2 regions of the Paenibacillus sp. JNUCC 35 genome follow, and region 1 is predicted to be linked to the other one. Evidence: riboswitches for the same ligand, from Rfam matches in the RefSeq annotation. Region 1 holds a riboswitch; the other holds the start of a gene.
The links. A riboswitch is a leader RNA that binds a small molecule or an ion and turns the genes downstream of it on or off. The one in region 1 is predicted to bind cyclic di-AMP.
Positions count from the first base shown of each region.

Region 1 (7,602 bases):
GCCATGAGTTTGCTGGAGCGGCTTGGCCAAACGGGGGAAAGTATCCGCAATGAACTGTTCGTAAACGAGTATGCCTTGTCTCAGTTTAACTATAGAACGTACGGGCGGGAATTGGACGGATCGGGGCAGCCAAAGCCGCTTCACGCGTTGTCCGAGCCGTCAGGCCATAAGCTTCCCAGCCAAGAAGTCGAGTACTTATTGTACGGATTCAATTCTTGTGCCAAAAACATGTCATCGGCTTATGGTGAAATGTTCGCTTTCCGTTTTGCAGTCCGGATGGTGGAAGAATTGATGGATCCGAAAAACGAACTGCTTCAGGCAGGTTCTCCGCTGCTGGTACTGCTGGTCAGTGCTGCCGAGGCAGCTGTTAAAGCACTGGCGGATATGGACAGCTTAACCGAAGGAAAAGCAGTTCCGATATCAAGCAAACTGACGAATCCTTTGTTTACTTTCACTTATAAAGACTACTTGCGGATCTTTCTTCTCCTGCACAGCTCTGACACGAACCTGTTGGCGCGCCTTCAATCCTTGATCGAACTGAATACAGAGCGGACGTTGGATCACGCTGTAACTTACATACAGGGGGCCGCTGAATCCTCCGTATCCTTATGGTTTTTGCCGGGGTTAATGAAACTGATGAACGGGACGGGCATTTCTTCCTGCGAAGTAAGAGAAAACCGATGCCGTTTTATCAGTCGTGCGGATTTGGCGTATTAGATAACACGCGAACCGAACAGGACGGGAGCGATGCGTATGCGCATGTTTAGAAAAAGCGAGCAAGGGGGAATGGTGCTGGAAGCGGCGCTTATTCTGCCGATGTTCGTCGGTTTTATCGTCGCCCTTATCGTATGCATCCAGATAGCGGTAGCGGATATGGCGCTGCGGTCTGCGGTAAGTGAATCTACGAAGGTTTTGGCCGCGGGGCTTTATCCGGCGGAGGTACTGTACAGGCAGGGTGAACAATCATTCGACCAGACGGCTCTCGCATCAGGGGCTCAGAATGTAGTCGATACTCTTCAAAACTTAAGAGAACAAGCCGCGCAAGCGGGAGAATTTATCGACTCGGTTGAAGCCTACATCCCGGATCCGGTAGTCGGACTTTTGGCATGGGTTCGCCAAGCGGGTGAAAGCGGTGCGGATGGGGTAAAGGAAGCGGCAAGTTCGGCACTGCGTGATGCCATGAAGCCGGTTGTGTACAGTTTTGCGGACAAACGGATTCTGAAGAAGGACCGGTTCCGCATCGGCGGGGTGACACTACCCAGTTTAACGAACCGGGAACGGGCTTATCTCGGATTCGAAGTTACCTATGATTTCCCCCTTGCCGTTCCTTTCTTCAACCGTACGCTTGTTTTGAAAAAGAAAGCGCTGGAGCGGGTCTGGCTGGGCGCGTAAAAGGAGACATCACTAATGGAGGAGCTGCTGCTTTCTCTTCTTATTCTGGCCGCGTTTGTAACCGATGTACGAAAATCGATTATTCCGAATGTCTTGACTGCCACAGGTGCCGGTACCGGACTGATGTACCATCTTCTTACAAATGGCTGGAGCGGACTTGTTTTTTCTTTGGCGGGCTGCACGACCGGTTTTATTGCGCTTTTTATTTTGTATGCGGCAGGGGCGCTCGGTGCGGGGGACGTTAAGCTGTTCGGGGCGATTGGAGCTTTAACGGGCGGGGTCTATGTTTTTACGTGCGCGCTTTATTCTTTATTATTCGCGGGAGCGATCGGCTTGTGCTTGCTTCTTGCGAGAAAAGAAGGAGCCAAACGGCTCGGGCGCTTATTCGGCGGATTGGCCCTATGTTTGTTTCTTAAAGATTTGTCGTTCTGGAAAAGCTTGAAACAAAGTGATCAGCTGCGGTTTCCTTTTATGTATGCGGTATTGCCGGGGGTTCTGGCTGCTTACTGGTACGGAAGCCTTGCTTTTTAAGAGAAGCCCGTCAGAGATGCGAAAGGATGAAGCTATGGAAATATTCGGATTGCAGGCAAGCATACGGTTGTCGCAAGGCAGATGGCTGGAAGTGGGCTTGGAAGAAGAGCTGAACATTGAACGCCTAGCGCCCGTGCAGCTAAAGATGCTTGCAGAAAACCCTATTCCACGGGTACTGCCTTTGAAAGTGGAAGAGATCGATAGTCATGTCAGGCTGCTCTATAACCTGGCTTCAAGACGGTCTCTGGCAGCTATCCTTAAAGATCGCAGTCCAGATCCCGGCGGATGTCTTCAACTGCTGCACGAAACGGCGGCTTGTGTAAGCGATAGTGACAATTTTATGCTAAATGAGGCCCAGTTTGTGGTGGATAAAAATTACATATATATCGAAAGGGGCTGGGCGGACGTCACGTTGCTGTGCCTCCCTATAAAGGAAATTCCGGCTGTATCTGCCTCTGTCATGTGGAGTGCGCTTGTTCGAGACTTGGGCAGTCGGCTTAAAGCGAAAGAGCGTGGAAGTCTCGAGAGACTTGCCAAGTACTGTGAGCGTGAAAACTTCTCCGTTCGAGAGTTTAAAAGGCAAATCTACCTGGAAATAAGTGGGGACGGGCTAAGTATTGAGGAAGACAGCGGGAAAGGAGGCATGGAGTCGGACTCGATTGTTCGAACTTCAATCGTTCCGGACTCAGAAATGCAGGACCCTGCACAGTTCAGTGAGCGGAGCGTTTATGCGTTTTCTGTGTTGCATAAGTCAGGGCAAGGTAGCCCTGTAACGGAACCGCTGCAGCTTCACAAAGAAAGTAACGATGTTGTTGATGAGGGGCTTTTGCGAAGAGAGCGTACACATATGGCCCAAGACAGGACTGGGTCGCCTCATAAGCTTGTGGGTGAAAGCATTACAGATCCCAAGCCGCGGGGTGCAGCAGAGAAGTTTATCCAAAGACGTCAACAAATTGCTGCGGACGGCTCTGATTATCCTGTGTCTGTCAAAGAGAACTATATGGAATCTGCTTCTGCCGCTTTGAGCTATGCGCACCCGGTCTCGCCGGACATAGGCGCTTCCGCTCCGGGTCCCGATTTGACTCCGGCAACCTTTGCAGTAGGTTCATCCGCAGCCGCTGCCGTAACCCGCTTTTCCGCGAGCACTGCGGTAGCTCCCGCTGGCACCGGAGCGCCTGTTCTCCGTACGGCAGTTCCGCGTACCGCCTCACCGCCAACTGCAGCTCCAATTGCTGCGTCGCAAACCCAACCTGCTGCGGCTGTGCCGCTCAGCCGACGGCAGACCGGCCTCGGCGTGCAGGCGGCTGGGCACCCGCCGCAGCCGCACGCAGCGCCGCAGCCGCAAGCCGCGCTCGCCGGAGCGGCTGCCTCCGCGGGACCGCTTCCCGGGTCCCGCGGCAAAATCCTCGCGCTGGGAGGCGCATTCCTGATCATCGGGATGATCTGGAACGCTTATTTCAGCGCGCCCGGGCCCCCGCTGCTGTACATCAGCAGCGGAGCGACGCTGCTGGTGCTGGATGCCGCTTACGTACTGCTGGCAATCGGCCTTCCGGGCCGACGCAGCAGCCAGTTGAAAGAAGCGGCACCCTCCGGCAGAAGCCCGTATCCGCCTGCGGCGGAACAGGAGCCGGTGTCGCTCGAGCAGTACTACGCCGGACTGGGCGAACGTACGACGCTCCTGGGTCCGCCGCTATCTGCGGTGAACAACGCAGATGAAACCGTTTATCTCGGCGCCGAGTCAGCCCCGCCGCATGCGAAGTTCCGCCATCCCGTGCTCGAAGTGCTGCGGGAAGGCCGGAAGGAAACGATTCTGCTCGACGCGGATTCTTTTATTATCGGGAGAGGGGTAGGAGATGCCGACTATATCGAAGATGTACTCGGGATCTCGCGGATTCACGCGCAATTTTTACGGACGCCGGAAGGTTATGCGGTCAAAGACCTCGGTTCGCGAAACGGTACGTTTCTAAACGACGGGATGCTTGTTCCTTATCAAATGGTCGCTTTGAAAGACGGGGATATGGTGCGGATCATTCACACCGAATTTACCTTCCGATTCGGCTGACCGGTTCCTGTCGTGGAATGATAATGGTATAATGGACGGGTTGTTGAAGAAACGGGAAAGAGGAGAATGTCCAATGATTACACATGTCGTGTTTTTCAAGCTTAAAGACCGCAGCCCGGAGTCCGTCGAACAAGCAAGAGCCAAGCTGCAGAACATGGAAGGCAAAATTTCCGAACTGCTGCATATCGAAGTGGGCGCGGATGTGATCCATTCCGAACGTTCTTATGACCTGGCTTTGATCACAAAGTTTAACTCACTTGAAGATCTCAAAGCTTATAATGTGCACCCCGTCCACCAGGATGTGCTCGCCTATATGGGCGAAGCCAAAGACGGCGTCGCTCCCTGCGTAGACTTTGAAAGCTAATTTATTCAAAAAAAATCAGGTAAAACTCGTAAGAACTTGCCGTTTTTCGCGGCAGGTTCTTTTTATGGTGCAGCCGCCGGCAAAACACTCGATGTGAAAGTCATGGCTGCCATCATCTCTAGGTGAGCGAATTCCTATGCACCGATGTCATTCAACGCCGGAAGCCTCTTTCCGAGTAGCGCAATGCCACTGCAACGCCATCTGAAGTAACACAACAGCATAAAGCTTTACTGCAGAATCCCTTTATTTTAATGCTGCCGAAGGATTAACCGATGCCGTACTTCAATAAATCGTCCAGAAATCGTCCCGCTTAGTTTCCCCCACGCCTTCTGTATTATGACTCCTTACTTCTGCCCGGGGCAATAGGCTCCTAGCCGCCTGTTTTTTCGCAAAAAAAGCGGCCGGTTCCGGGTCAGGAACGGGCCGCTTTTCACAAAGCTGCATTAGATTGGATTGTAGGATCAAATTATAGCCTTAAATTGTATATTCGCATTCGTGCATTTGCAAAATCGAATTAGTTCGCGATAAACTCTTGAACCCATTCGCCGTTATAGTAAGCGACTCCGATTTTCGTAAAGTTCGGGCTCAAAATGTTTTCACGGTGACCCTGGCTGTTCATCCACGAGTTCATTACATCCTGCGGAGTGCGCTGTCCTTTGGCGATGTTTTCGCCTGCATACGTATAAGAGATGCCATAAGATTTCATCATATCAAATGGAGATCCGTACTTCGGAGAGTTGTGGTCGAAATAGTTATTTGTATACATATCCTTCGCTTTGTCCAAAGCCATCGCGGCAAGCGCGCTGTCGGAAGCGAGCGGTTTTAATCCCGCTTTGGCACGTTCTTGGTTCACCAGCGTTACGACTTGATCCGCGAATTCCGATTGGGAAGCGGCCGGTTTTTCAGCCGGTTTCGGTGCCGGAGTCGCGACAGGTGCGGACGGCTTGGTTGTCGGTTTCGGCGTGTTTACGGGTGCCTGAGTTTCCGGAGCGGGCTTGCTCGGCTTTGCCGGTGGTGCAGAAGGTTTCTGGGCTTCCGGTTTCTTTTCGGGCGCGGTTGGCGCGGCCGGTGCCTCGGCAGACGGTTTTTCCGCAGGCGGAACAACGATCTGCATGCCTTTCCAAATGAAATTCGGATTTTTCAACTGCGGATTCGATGTAAGAAGAGAGGCGAGATCAATGCCGTATTTATTCGAAAGGGTCGCGAGTGTGTCCCCGCCGGAAACATTGCACGGCTCGGCGGATGCGGATGCGGCGCCTGCTCCGAAAACGGACGTAAGGGCAAAAACACCAACGAGAGTTGCTTTTTTGATAGATTTCAAAGTAAAATCTCTCCTTTTTTCGGCCTGCGAGGTTAGCTGACGGATTCGGGTCAAAGAGCAATCACCCGGCCATGAGCATCATGGCTTCACCCCAAAAATGGGTTCCCCCGTGCTTCCGGAGAAGCTTCGGCCTTGTTTTTTTGCTTTCTGTCTGAGAAGAGGAGCCTGCATGACGCGCTGCTCTGCACTCTCTCTCGGAAGAAGCCTTTTAATCCTAGCATGCGATTTGCTAGATTTCACGGGACAAAGTTTTCCAGCCACGGCCGGATTGTTTTTCCGGAAACGGGTTTATCGTTTGAAAACAACGGGGAAACAGTGTAGTATCACCAGTAAGAGAACGCTTTTGAAGGCATGCTAATTGGCGTAAAATTCCGGAATTTACAGTCTTTTTTATGGGAATTTGCAAGATTGTAAATAAGTGAGATCTTTAAAAGGAACTTCACCGGTTAACTTTCTCGGCAAAACTGTCCGGACAGATAGAATCCGGCGGATGTGCGACAATTTGGGTTGATAGATAGAGGAATTTTCGGGGTATTAAGTAGAAGCAAGTCTTTACATAGCGCTCAGAAACGGAAACCGGCCGCCGGTCAGGCGGAGAGCTTTCCCTTTGAACGGTTTCGTTTGAAGAGCGACACTACTCGTACCGGGATAGAAAAGGAGAGGTTGAGTTTATGGAGCAAGTAAACAGAACGTATCTGCTGGAAGTGCTGGACATGCTTTTGCAAACGCCAAGCCCGAGCGGATACACCCACCACATTATGGATAAAGTGAAGGCGGAAGCCGAGAAGCTGGGCTACAAGCTGGAACTGACGAATAAAGGCTGCGGCATCATTACGATTCCGGGCAAACGGAGCGATTACACGATCGGGCTCTCGGCTCATGTGGATACGCTCGGGGCGATGGTGCGGTCCATCAAGGACAACGGGCGTCTGCGCCTCACGTCGGTGGGCGGTTTTATGATGGCTGCCATCGAAAACGAGTACTGCCGCGTTCATACGCGCCAGGGACTCAGTTATGAAGGCACTATTTTAACGACCAAGCCTTCGGTTCACGTTTTTCCGGATGCGAGAGACCATAAACGCGTCGAGGAGAACATGGAAGTTCGCCTGGACGAACTGGCTTTCAACAAGGAAGAGGTACAGAAGCTGGGAATTCGTGTCGGGGATTTCGTGTCATTCGAGCCGCGGGTCCGCATGCTGGAGAACGGGTATGTCAAGTCCCGTCATCTCGACGATAAAGCGAGCGTGGCCGCCCTGTTCGCGCTCATGGATCTTCTGAAGAACGAGCTGATCGAACCGGCCTGCACCGTTAAAATCATTGTGACCACTTACGAGGAAGTCGGCCACGGGGCTTCCTACATCCCGGCCGACATCGACGAGCTCCTTGCCGTCGACATGGGAGCCATGGGGGACGATCTGACCTGCACCGAGCAGGACGTCTCCATCTGTGCAAAAGATTCCAGCGGTCCTTACGACTACGCGATGACCTCTCAGCTTATCCGCCTCGCGGAACATTCCGGGATCCGCCACGTGGTGGATGTATACCCGCAGTATGGTTCGGACGCTTCGGCGGCGCTCCGCGGAGGCAGCAACATCCGTGCCGCGCTGATCGGCCCCGGCGTTCATGCCTCCCACGGCATGGAACGCACACATGTGGACGCCATCGCGGGAACGGCCTCTCTGCTGCTGCAATACATTCTGCACCCGGCCGCGGCAGCGAGCGACCCCGAACAGCCGGAAAATCCGGTCAGCCCGGTTTAAATCCGAAGAAATCGATTCTACATCCGGCTGGTCTCATCCCTACGCCCGACGGCGGGTATGAGGGCAGCCGGATTCATTTGGCGCGGCGCTTAAGGACGGAGGAACTCATGAGTATTATTCATGCCGAACATCTAGTAAAAACTTACGGAGAGAAAGTTCTCTTCGACGATAT
Region 1 covers NZ_CM177771.1:3,829,278-3,836,879, reverse strand. Annotated here, with positions in the region: gene AC2TF6_RS17075 (hypothetical protein) at 1-717, shown strand, start outside; gene AC2TF6_RS17070 (hypothetical protein) at 754-1,392, shown strand; gene AC2TF6_RS17065 (A24 family peptidase) at 1,408-1,923, shown strand; partial or broken gene AC2TF6_RS17060 (DUF6382 domain-containing protein) at 1,868-2,299, shown strand; gene AC2TF6_RS17055 (FHA domain-containing protein) at 2,924-3,985, shown strand; gene AC2TF6_RS17050 (Dabb family protein) at 4,059-4,349, shown strand; gene AC2TF6_RS17045 (CAP domain-containing protein) at 4,864-5,670, opposite strand; cyclic di-AMP (ydaO/yuaA leader) riboswitch at 5,677-5,812, opposite strand; gene AC2TF6_RS17040 (M42 family metallopeptidase) at 6,342-7,430, shown strand; gene AC2TF6_RS17035 (ABC-F family ATP-binding cassette domain-containing protein) at 7,538-7,602, shown strand, end outside.

Region 2 (7,602 bases), 2.9 Mb from region 1:
GCTGGATACGTTGCTCAGATCAATCGAACCCGCCCCGAATCCTTTGTGATTCACCTTCGTGCTGACGATATTCAGCGCCGCCGGTTTTTTCTTCGGTTCTTCTTTATGGGAATCCATGAAAGGCACCTACGCTTTCCTAGAAAAATAATTCTGCTCTTCTTCATTTATTTTAGCTAATAATCCCCGGAATGCAAACATATACATGCTGTAGATGCTTGTCAACGGGGTGAAAATCATGAAAGTAAAGATGGCCAACCGAAAAAAAGCCTGGCTCGTATCCGCAGCCGCCGCGTTCCTGGGCGCAGCTTTCCTCGCCAACTCGCTCCTTTCTTTCCCTGAAGAAAGGACGGGCCAGACAAGCCGGGCCGTTCTGTCCGGAACCGCTCAGAATCCAGTCTCCCCGGTGAATGCGGAACCTTCTTCTTCAATCGGTCAGCCGCCGGCGACAGGAGAAGGTGTCCACCAGCCTCTCAGCAAGCGCATCGTCGAATATCACATCAATGTGGAATACAGCCCGGAAAACCAAAAGCTCCTCGGCCAGCAGACCGTCACCTGGAAGAACCCGGGCAGTCAGCCTGTGCAGGAACTGTACATGCATCTTTATCCGAATGCCTTCGCATCGGAAAAGACGACTTTTATGAAGGAATCCGGCGGCAAGCTGCGGGGAGACGAAGCCAAAAAAGGCAGCTTCGGAGATATGGAACTGCGCAGCATCAAAACCGAGGACGAAACCGACCTCAGCTCCGCCATGCAGTTCGTCCAGCCCGATGACGGAAACCCCGACGACCGGACGCTGATCAAGATTACGCTCCCGAAGCCTGTCGCCGCAGGAGCCGCCATTACGCTGCATACGGATTTTGCGGTCAAGCTTCCGCAAGTGTTCGCTCGCATGGGCGTAACGAAAGATTTCGTTATGGCGGGACAGTGGTTTCCCAAGCTTGCCGTGTACGAGCCTGCCGGCACCCGGGGACGGACCGCGGAAGGATGGAACCTGCACCAGTACCACGGCAATTCGGAGTTTTATGCGGACTTCGGCATTTTCGATGTCCGTGTGAAAGTCCCGGCGGATTACATCGTGGCCGCCACCGGTTTTCCGACCAAAAATCCGGCCGTCGAAGCCGGCAAGAAAACCTATCAGTTTTATGCGGATGACGTGCACGATTTCGCCTGGTCCGCTTCGCCCAACTTCAAGGTGTTTGAGGAGCCCTATGCCGCTCCCAATTTGCCGGGGGTCAAGATCAAGCTGTACCTCGACCCCAAGCATGAACCGTACAAGTCCCGCTATATGATCGCCGCCAAAAAAGCGCTGAGCCGATACTCCCAGTGGTATGGTACGTATCCGTACTCGACCTTATCCGTTGTCGTGCCTCCGGAAGAGGCTAACGGGGCGGGCGGCATGGAGTATCCCACGCTCGTTACCGCTTGGGGAGCCTCCGAGGGGACGCCCGACCTGGAACTCGAACGGGTCGTCGTCCATGAGATCGGCCACCAGTTCTGGTACGGACTCGTCGCCACCAACGAGTTCGAGGAAGCCTGGCTGGACGAAGGGTTCACTTCCTACACCGAGGATAAGCTGATGGAACTGGAGTACGGGTCGAAACCCAACCTTCCGGTCGAAGCCAGCTATATCACCTCTCCGGCCGCGCTGCAGAAAAATGCGTGGGGTTACCGCAGCCACGGCGAGTACGCCGACAACGTGTATACCCGCGCCAAGCTGGTCCTCAAGGAAATCGAGCACCGGGTCGGGCTGAACACGATGGACCGCATTATGAAAACATACTTCCAGCGCTGGAAATTCAAGCACCCGGGAACCCGCGATTTTCAAACGGTCGTGGAGGAAATCACCAAAACGAAATGGACGGAGTTTTTCGATCAGTATGTATACGGCAGCATGATGACCGACTATGCGGTCGATAGCATCCGCATCCGCCAGGCGAACGAGTCGGGACAGACGTTGTACGAAAGCAGCGTGCTGGTCCGCAAGTTCGGAGGCACTGTACCGGCTGTGCCGATCCGGTTCCATTTTGCCGACGGTTCGACGACAGAGAAGGTCTGGGACGGACAGGGCGAGCAGATCGAATACAAGCTGACCCATAAATCCCCGGTGGATTGGGTTTCCCTGGATCCCAAATACACCATGAAGCTCGAAAACCGGCATATCAACAACTATATGAAAACCGAAGTCGACACCACGTGGAGAATCCGCTGGACCCTCGGCGTCGTCAAACTGCTGGAAACGCTGTTCGATACTGTAGCCTGGTGAGGTGATGAGATGCTCCGCTATCTTCGACAAGGCTTGACGGCCGCCCTCAAGCAGCCGTTCGCCGTTTGCGTGCTGTATGTGTACCAGTTTGCCTGGGGGATTCTGCTTTATAAATGGGTCCAATCCATTATCGTTCCCCTGCTCCACCGTTATCCGGCCAGCGATCAGCCCCAGAGCGCCGTTCATTTGTTCTTGATGGAAAGCCAGTTCCGGCTTGTAAAAACGGATCTCATCCAGCCGTATCTCGAATGGCTTCTCATCCTGCTGGCCGTCCGGATGCTGATCAGCCCCATGCTGAACGCCGGCGTGCTGTACTCTCTGGAACACCGGCAGATGAATGCGGGCTACCGGTTTATGAAAGGAATCCGCGAACTGCTGCTGCCCTTCTTCCTCTATTATCTCCTTCAAACGGTCTTGATGCTTGCGCCGCTCTACTGGCTGGCTCCCAAAGCGCTTGCTTTGTTCAACAAAGCCTACGGATTCGAGCAGCTCCTTCTGTCCATGCTTCCCTGGGCGGCTCTCTATGCCGTGTATGCCCTGCTTGTTCAGCTCCTCTTCCTGTTCCTGCAGTTCGGCCGGGCCTCCGAGGATCGACGAGGACTTCTCTCGGTGCTTCCGGTCGTGTTCCGCCAAGGCTTACGAATCGCGGGCAATGCCCTGCTGCTTGTCCTGCTCGGCTTCCTTCTGGCCGTCGCGGCGACTTATGCATCCTACATATGGGCAGGCCTGACGGCCCTCATTATCCACCAGATATACCCTTTGGTCCGCACCTTTGTAAAAATGTGGTCCATCGCCGCGCAGCGTGAAATCTGGGAAAGCTACCGCACCTAGAAAGCCTGGTTTTCTGCCCGTAAGCCGGGCGGCAAAACAGACGAATCACATACGCTGATCCTCTTCTTAACCGTTCTCGTTCCGGATTGTTCCGGCGCGATATCCGTCTCCCCCTGCCGTTCACCGGCCAGGGGGTTTTTAGTTTCCATTTGCGTTTTTTTCAGCTATCATGGAAAGATAGAAGATAAAAGGAGGCATTACCGATGATATCCCCACGGACAAGCACCGTCGTGGCGGCAGTAATTGGCCTTTGTGTCGCCGCCGGGTCGTTCTTTTACGGACAGTCCGACGTTAAAGCCAAAGAGGTTGTGGCGATCGGTCACGACGTCCGCATCTCCAACCAGGCTTTCGACAAAATGAAAGCCGAAGTCGACCTGGCCTTTCAAATGCAGGGCGCTCAAAACAATTTGACCAACGACCAGCTTCTCGATCTGATGCTTAAGGACGAGCTCTTCGTCCGTTACGGCCAGAAGCGCGGCGTCAAAGTCAAAGAAGCCGAAGTGAAGCAGGCTATCGACCAGCAGCGCAAAGCGCTGGAAGCGGCCGGTCCCGAAGCGGCTCAGTTGAAGGAGATGCTCTACAAAAGCGCCGGTTTGACCGAAGCAACCTACTGGACCGATCCTAAAACCGTCAACCAGTACGCCAAATATCTCCTCCAGCAAAAGACGATCGAGTACCTCGTCAAAAAAGGCGAGCTGAAAACGCAGGAAGACCTCAACGCCCTGCAGGAAAAACTGCTTGCCGAAACGAAACCGGGGCTGCGCGTGAAGTTTCCGGATCAGCCGAAAACTTAGATTGCCTCTAAGCTGAAAGACATGGAAAACCCGCCCTTTTTATACAAGAAGGCGGGTTTTTTGATCTATTTTTTGCCCTGAAATCCGACTAAATAACTGCTTTTGAAACTTTTTTGTAACTATTTTTAGTTTTTTGGAAGGAATTTCTGGACCTATGGCGAATATTTAGTGTCGAACAGAAAAAGATTGCCGAATTTCTTCTTAGACGAAAGGAAGAAAACGGGGGATCCACTCTGGGTGAATTGATCTTGCAACAAAGGGATCATAGGGGACCTTCTACCGAACCCTCCAGCTAACCTCGTAGGCACAGGAAGGAGCAACACAGTTGAAGAAAGTCTTGTTGTTTGTTTTGAGCTTGACCCTGTTTTTGAGTGTGGAAATCGGCAGCGCTTCCGCGAAGTCGACGCTCAGCTCCACGATTGACGGATTGGTAGGGACGCCTTACAAGTATTCGGGCACATCGACCAGCGGTTTTGATTGCTCGGGCTTCACGTCCTACGTATTTGACCGGTTCGGCATTGATCTGGCACGCACTTCAAAAGCACAGAACGGCCAAGGATCCTCGGTTGCGAAAAGCGATCTGAGACCGGGTGACCTTGTATTTTTTAACACCGACGGAAAAGGCATCTCCCATGTAGGTATTTACATCGGGAACAACAAGTTCGCCCACTCCGCTACGAACAAAGGTGTTACAAAGAGTGACTTGAGCGAATCTTACTATGCGAAACGATACGTTTCTGCACGCCGCGTTATCGGCGATGACCTTTTTAACAAGATCACTGCAGACTAGTAAGACGCACTCGTAATGGAACGCAGCATATACCCGAAAGGGAGCCCCGTAATCCAGGTTGCAGCCTGGCTTGCCGGGCTTCTTTTCATTTGCGCCGGATTTCCTGTTACTATGAAGTTAGACGAAAAAGTAAGGAGCGTCCCTTCATTATGATCCTTTTTATTCATCGCAAAGATCTGCGGATTGACGACCTCACTGCGTTTGATTACATTCACAGCTTGGGGCGTCCGAGCCTGCACATCCTGATTCTGGACCCCTTCCTTCTGCGCGACGGCCGGGACCGGGAACACAGCGGAGTCAACTTCCTCCGTCACGTCTCCAGGCTCATCCGCGAATACCGGAAAGCGGGCGCTCATCTGGAAGTGCTTGCCGGCGAGCCTCATGCCGTGGTCGATCAGCTGCTGGCCGAGCTGCCGATTGAAGAAATCGTCCTGCACGGCGACGTTACGCCCTACGCATTAGTACGTGACCGCAAACTGAAGGTTTCAGCTTCCGCCCGCGGCGTTCCGGTTACCACGCTGATCGACCATACGCTCGCCGATTTCGGAGACTTCCAGCACTTCGCGGAGCGCAGCACCCCTTACCAGGTATTTACCCCTTTTTATAAAAAATGGAACGCTTACATGCACCTTTTTTTCCGGCCGTCGTCTGCCGTCACCGTGCGCGATTTGCAGACACGGCCGCTGCCGGACCGCGAAGCCTGGTCCGCCCGGTTTCCGCTTCCGCTGGACCCGGAAGCGGCAGGCACGGCGCCTGATCCCGCTCAGACTCTGAGCGATTTTCTCGAAGGAGGTCTCCGCGCTTATGAAGCGCAAAGAGACCGGTACGCCTTCGAGACGACCAGCGGGATCAGCCGCCACCTGAACACCGGCGCGCTCTCCGTGCGCCGGGCGTATGAAGCCGCTCTCGGCAGCGAGCGGCACGAAGCCTGGACGCGCCAGCTGGCGTGGCGCGACTTCTACCTGTACCAGGCCGTCTATAACCCGGATTTCTTCGTCTACGAGAAGAAATTCGATTTCTCCGGCCTGGAGGACACGCTCTTCGAGCGGTGGTGCCGGGGGCAGACCGGCATTCCGGTCGTGGATGCGGCCATGGCGGAGCTGAACGCCACGGGGCACATGCCGAACCGGCTGCGGATGGTGACGGCCATGTTCCTGACCAAGAACCTGCGGTGTCCCTTCACGCTGGGTGAACGGTATTTCCGGCGCAAGCTCGCCGATTACGACAACGTGCTCAACCGGGGCGGCTGGCTGTGGAGTGCTTCGCTCGGCTTCGACGCGTCTCCGTACTTCCGCGTCATGAACCCCGTCACCCAGTCGGAGACGCATGATCCGACGGGCATGTACATCCGGCGGTGGCTTCCCCATATCGCTCATCTGAGCGATAAGGAAATTCACAAGCCGCAGGCGGACGCGATTGTCGATCTGAAGAGCTCACGCGCGGCAGCGATCGAGATTTACAAGCACATGCTGGCGGAGGCTAAACCTGATGCCGGTGCGGGTCCGGCCGGATTTTCTCCGGATGGCTCTCCCCCTGTTTAAAGCTCCGTTCTTCGGGTAAATAGAAGTACGAGGTGATAAACATGGAAAATCCAATGGTGAAGTGCAGCATTGCCAACTGCGAATACTGGGAGCAGGGCAATAACTGCAGTGCGGAAGTTATTATGATCGAAGTAAACGCTCATTCGAACAAGCCACAACCGCAAAAACGGGACGGTCTGCCTTACGATTCCGGGCATCAGGATTCCGCCGAGGGCATCACCGACACCTGCTGTCAAACTTTCGAGGAACGTCATCATCACTAATTTCAATCAAACGTTTCATTAAAAAATGAAAATGCCGACAGCAGAGGAGCCGTAGAGCTCCCCTGCTGTCGGCTTACAAAAATAATCCCGCTGAGATCAGCGGGTGATTAAAGGCCGTGCAGGCTTCAGCCTGCACGGCCTTTTTTTGTGTGGAAACGCTTCACTTACTCCTGCAGGATGGTTCTATACGGAACCCCGCCCTTCTCTGCCTTACCAGCCGAGATCCAGTTTCTTTCCGGTCTCCACGAACGTTTTGATGGCGCTCAGCAGCATCCACCATGCGGGGTCCGCCTTTGTGTAGGAAGGATGATTTTCGACCCACTCATCGTTGATCAGGGTCAGCTTGGTGCAGCCGCCGACCGGCTCCAGCTTAATGGTTACCCGCGTAGTGATATCCGCATGATTCGGATAATACGAAGGACCGGGGTGTTCAATGTAACTAAGGATACGGTTCGGTTCGTATTCCAGCACTTCTCCGTAAATATGGACGGTCTGCTCGCCGTCATTGCCGGGTCCGATATACCGGATAGATTCACCGGGGACATAAGAAGAATCGATCACACAGTCGAAAAAGATTTTACGGGTTTTCTCCGGTGTTACGAAAACATCCCACACCTGCTCCGGGCTGCCGTCGATATAAAAATGATAAGTGAGATCCATTGAAGATTCCTCCCTAGCCTAGTGTCGGCGTCTTGTGATAGCTTGGCCGTTTTGCTACCATCAACTTTACAGGGCCACGGCGCAAAGCGATTGTAAAAAAGCGACATCTTCCCTGAGACTTCATCTTGAACGGAGGCGGGTCCGCATGAAACCCGAGGAGAACCCGGTCGTCGTCAACAAAGGCATCTTGAATTACGAAAAGGGCCGGCAAAAGTTCACCATTTCCCGAAGATTGCCCGCTCCGGAGCTGGCTTTTTTTATCCGGCATTACTGGCTGATTCATTGGGACTTGAGAGGACTTCCATCCCATACCCAGGAGGTGCTCCAGCCTCCATGCTTTAATCTGGTTTTCGAAAAAGACAACACGCGGATCTATGGGACGAATAAGGGGAAAATGTCGCAGCTTCTTGAGGGCAAAGGAGAAGTATTCGGCGTTTTGTTCCGGCCGGGCGGGTTTTAT
Region 2 covers NZ_CM177771.1:490,763-498,364, reverse strand. Annotated here, with positions in the region: gene AC2TF6_RS02345 (YwhD family protein) at 1-117, opposite strand, end outside; gene AC2TF6_RS02340 (M1 family metallopeptidase) at 236-2,263, shown strand; gene AC2TF6_RS02335 (hypothetical protein) at 2,273-3,094, shown strand; gene AC2TF6_RS02330 (SurA N-terminal domain-containing protein) at 3,298-3,888, shown strand; cyclic di-AMP (ydaO/yuaA leader) riboswitch at 4,066-4,210, shown strand; gene AC2TF6_RS02325 (C40 family peptidase) at 4,214-4,678, shown strand; gene AC2TF6_RS02320 (cryptochrome/photolyase family protein) at 4,828-6,219, shown strand; gene AC2TF6_RS02315 (DUF1540 domain-containing protein) at 6,261-6,482, shown strand; gene AC2TF6_RS02310 (SRPBCC domain-containing protein) at 6,693-7,142, opposite strand; gene AC2TF6_RS02305 (DUF6597 domain-containing transcriptional factor) at 7,288-7,602, shown strand, end outside.
Region 2: another riboswitch for cyclic di-AMP. It lies ahead of AC2TF6_RS02325 (C40 family peptidase); the one in region 1 lies ahead of AC2TF6_RS17045 (CAP domain-containing protein).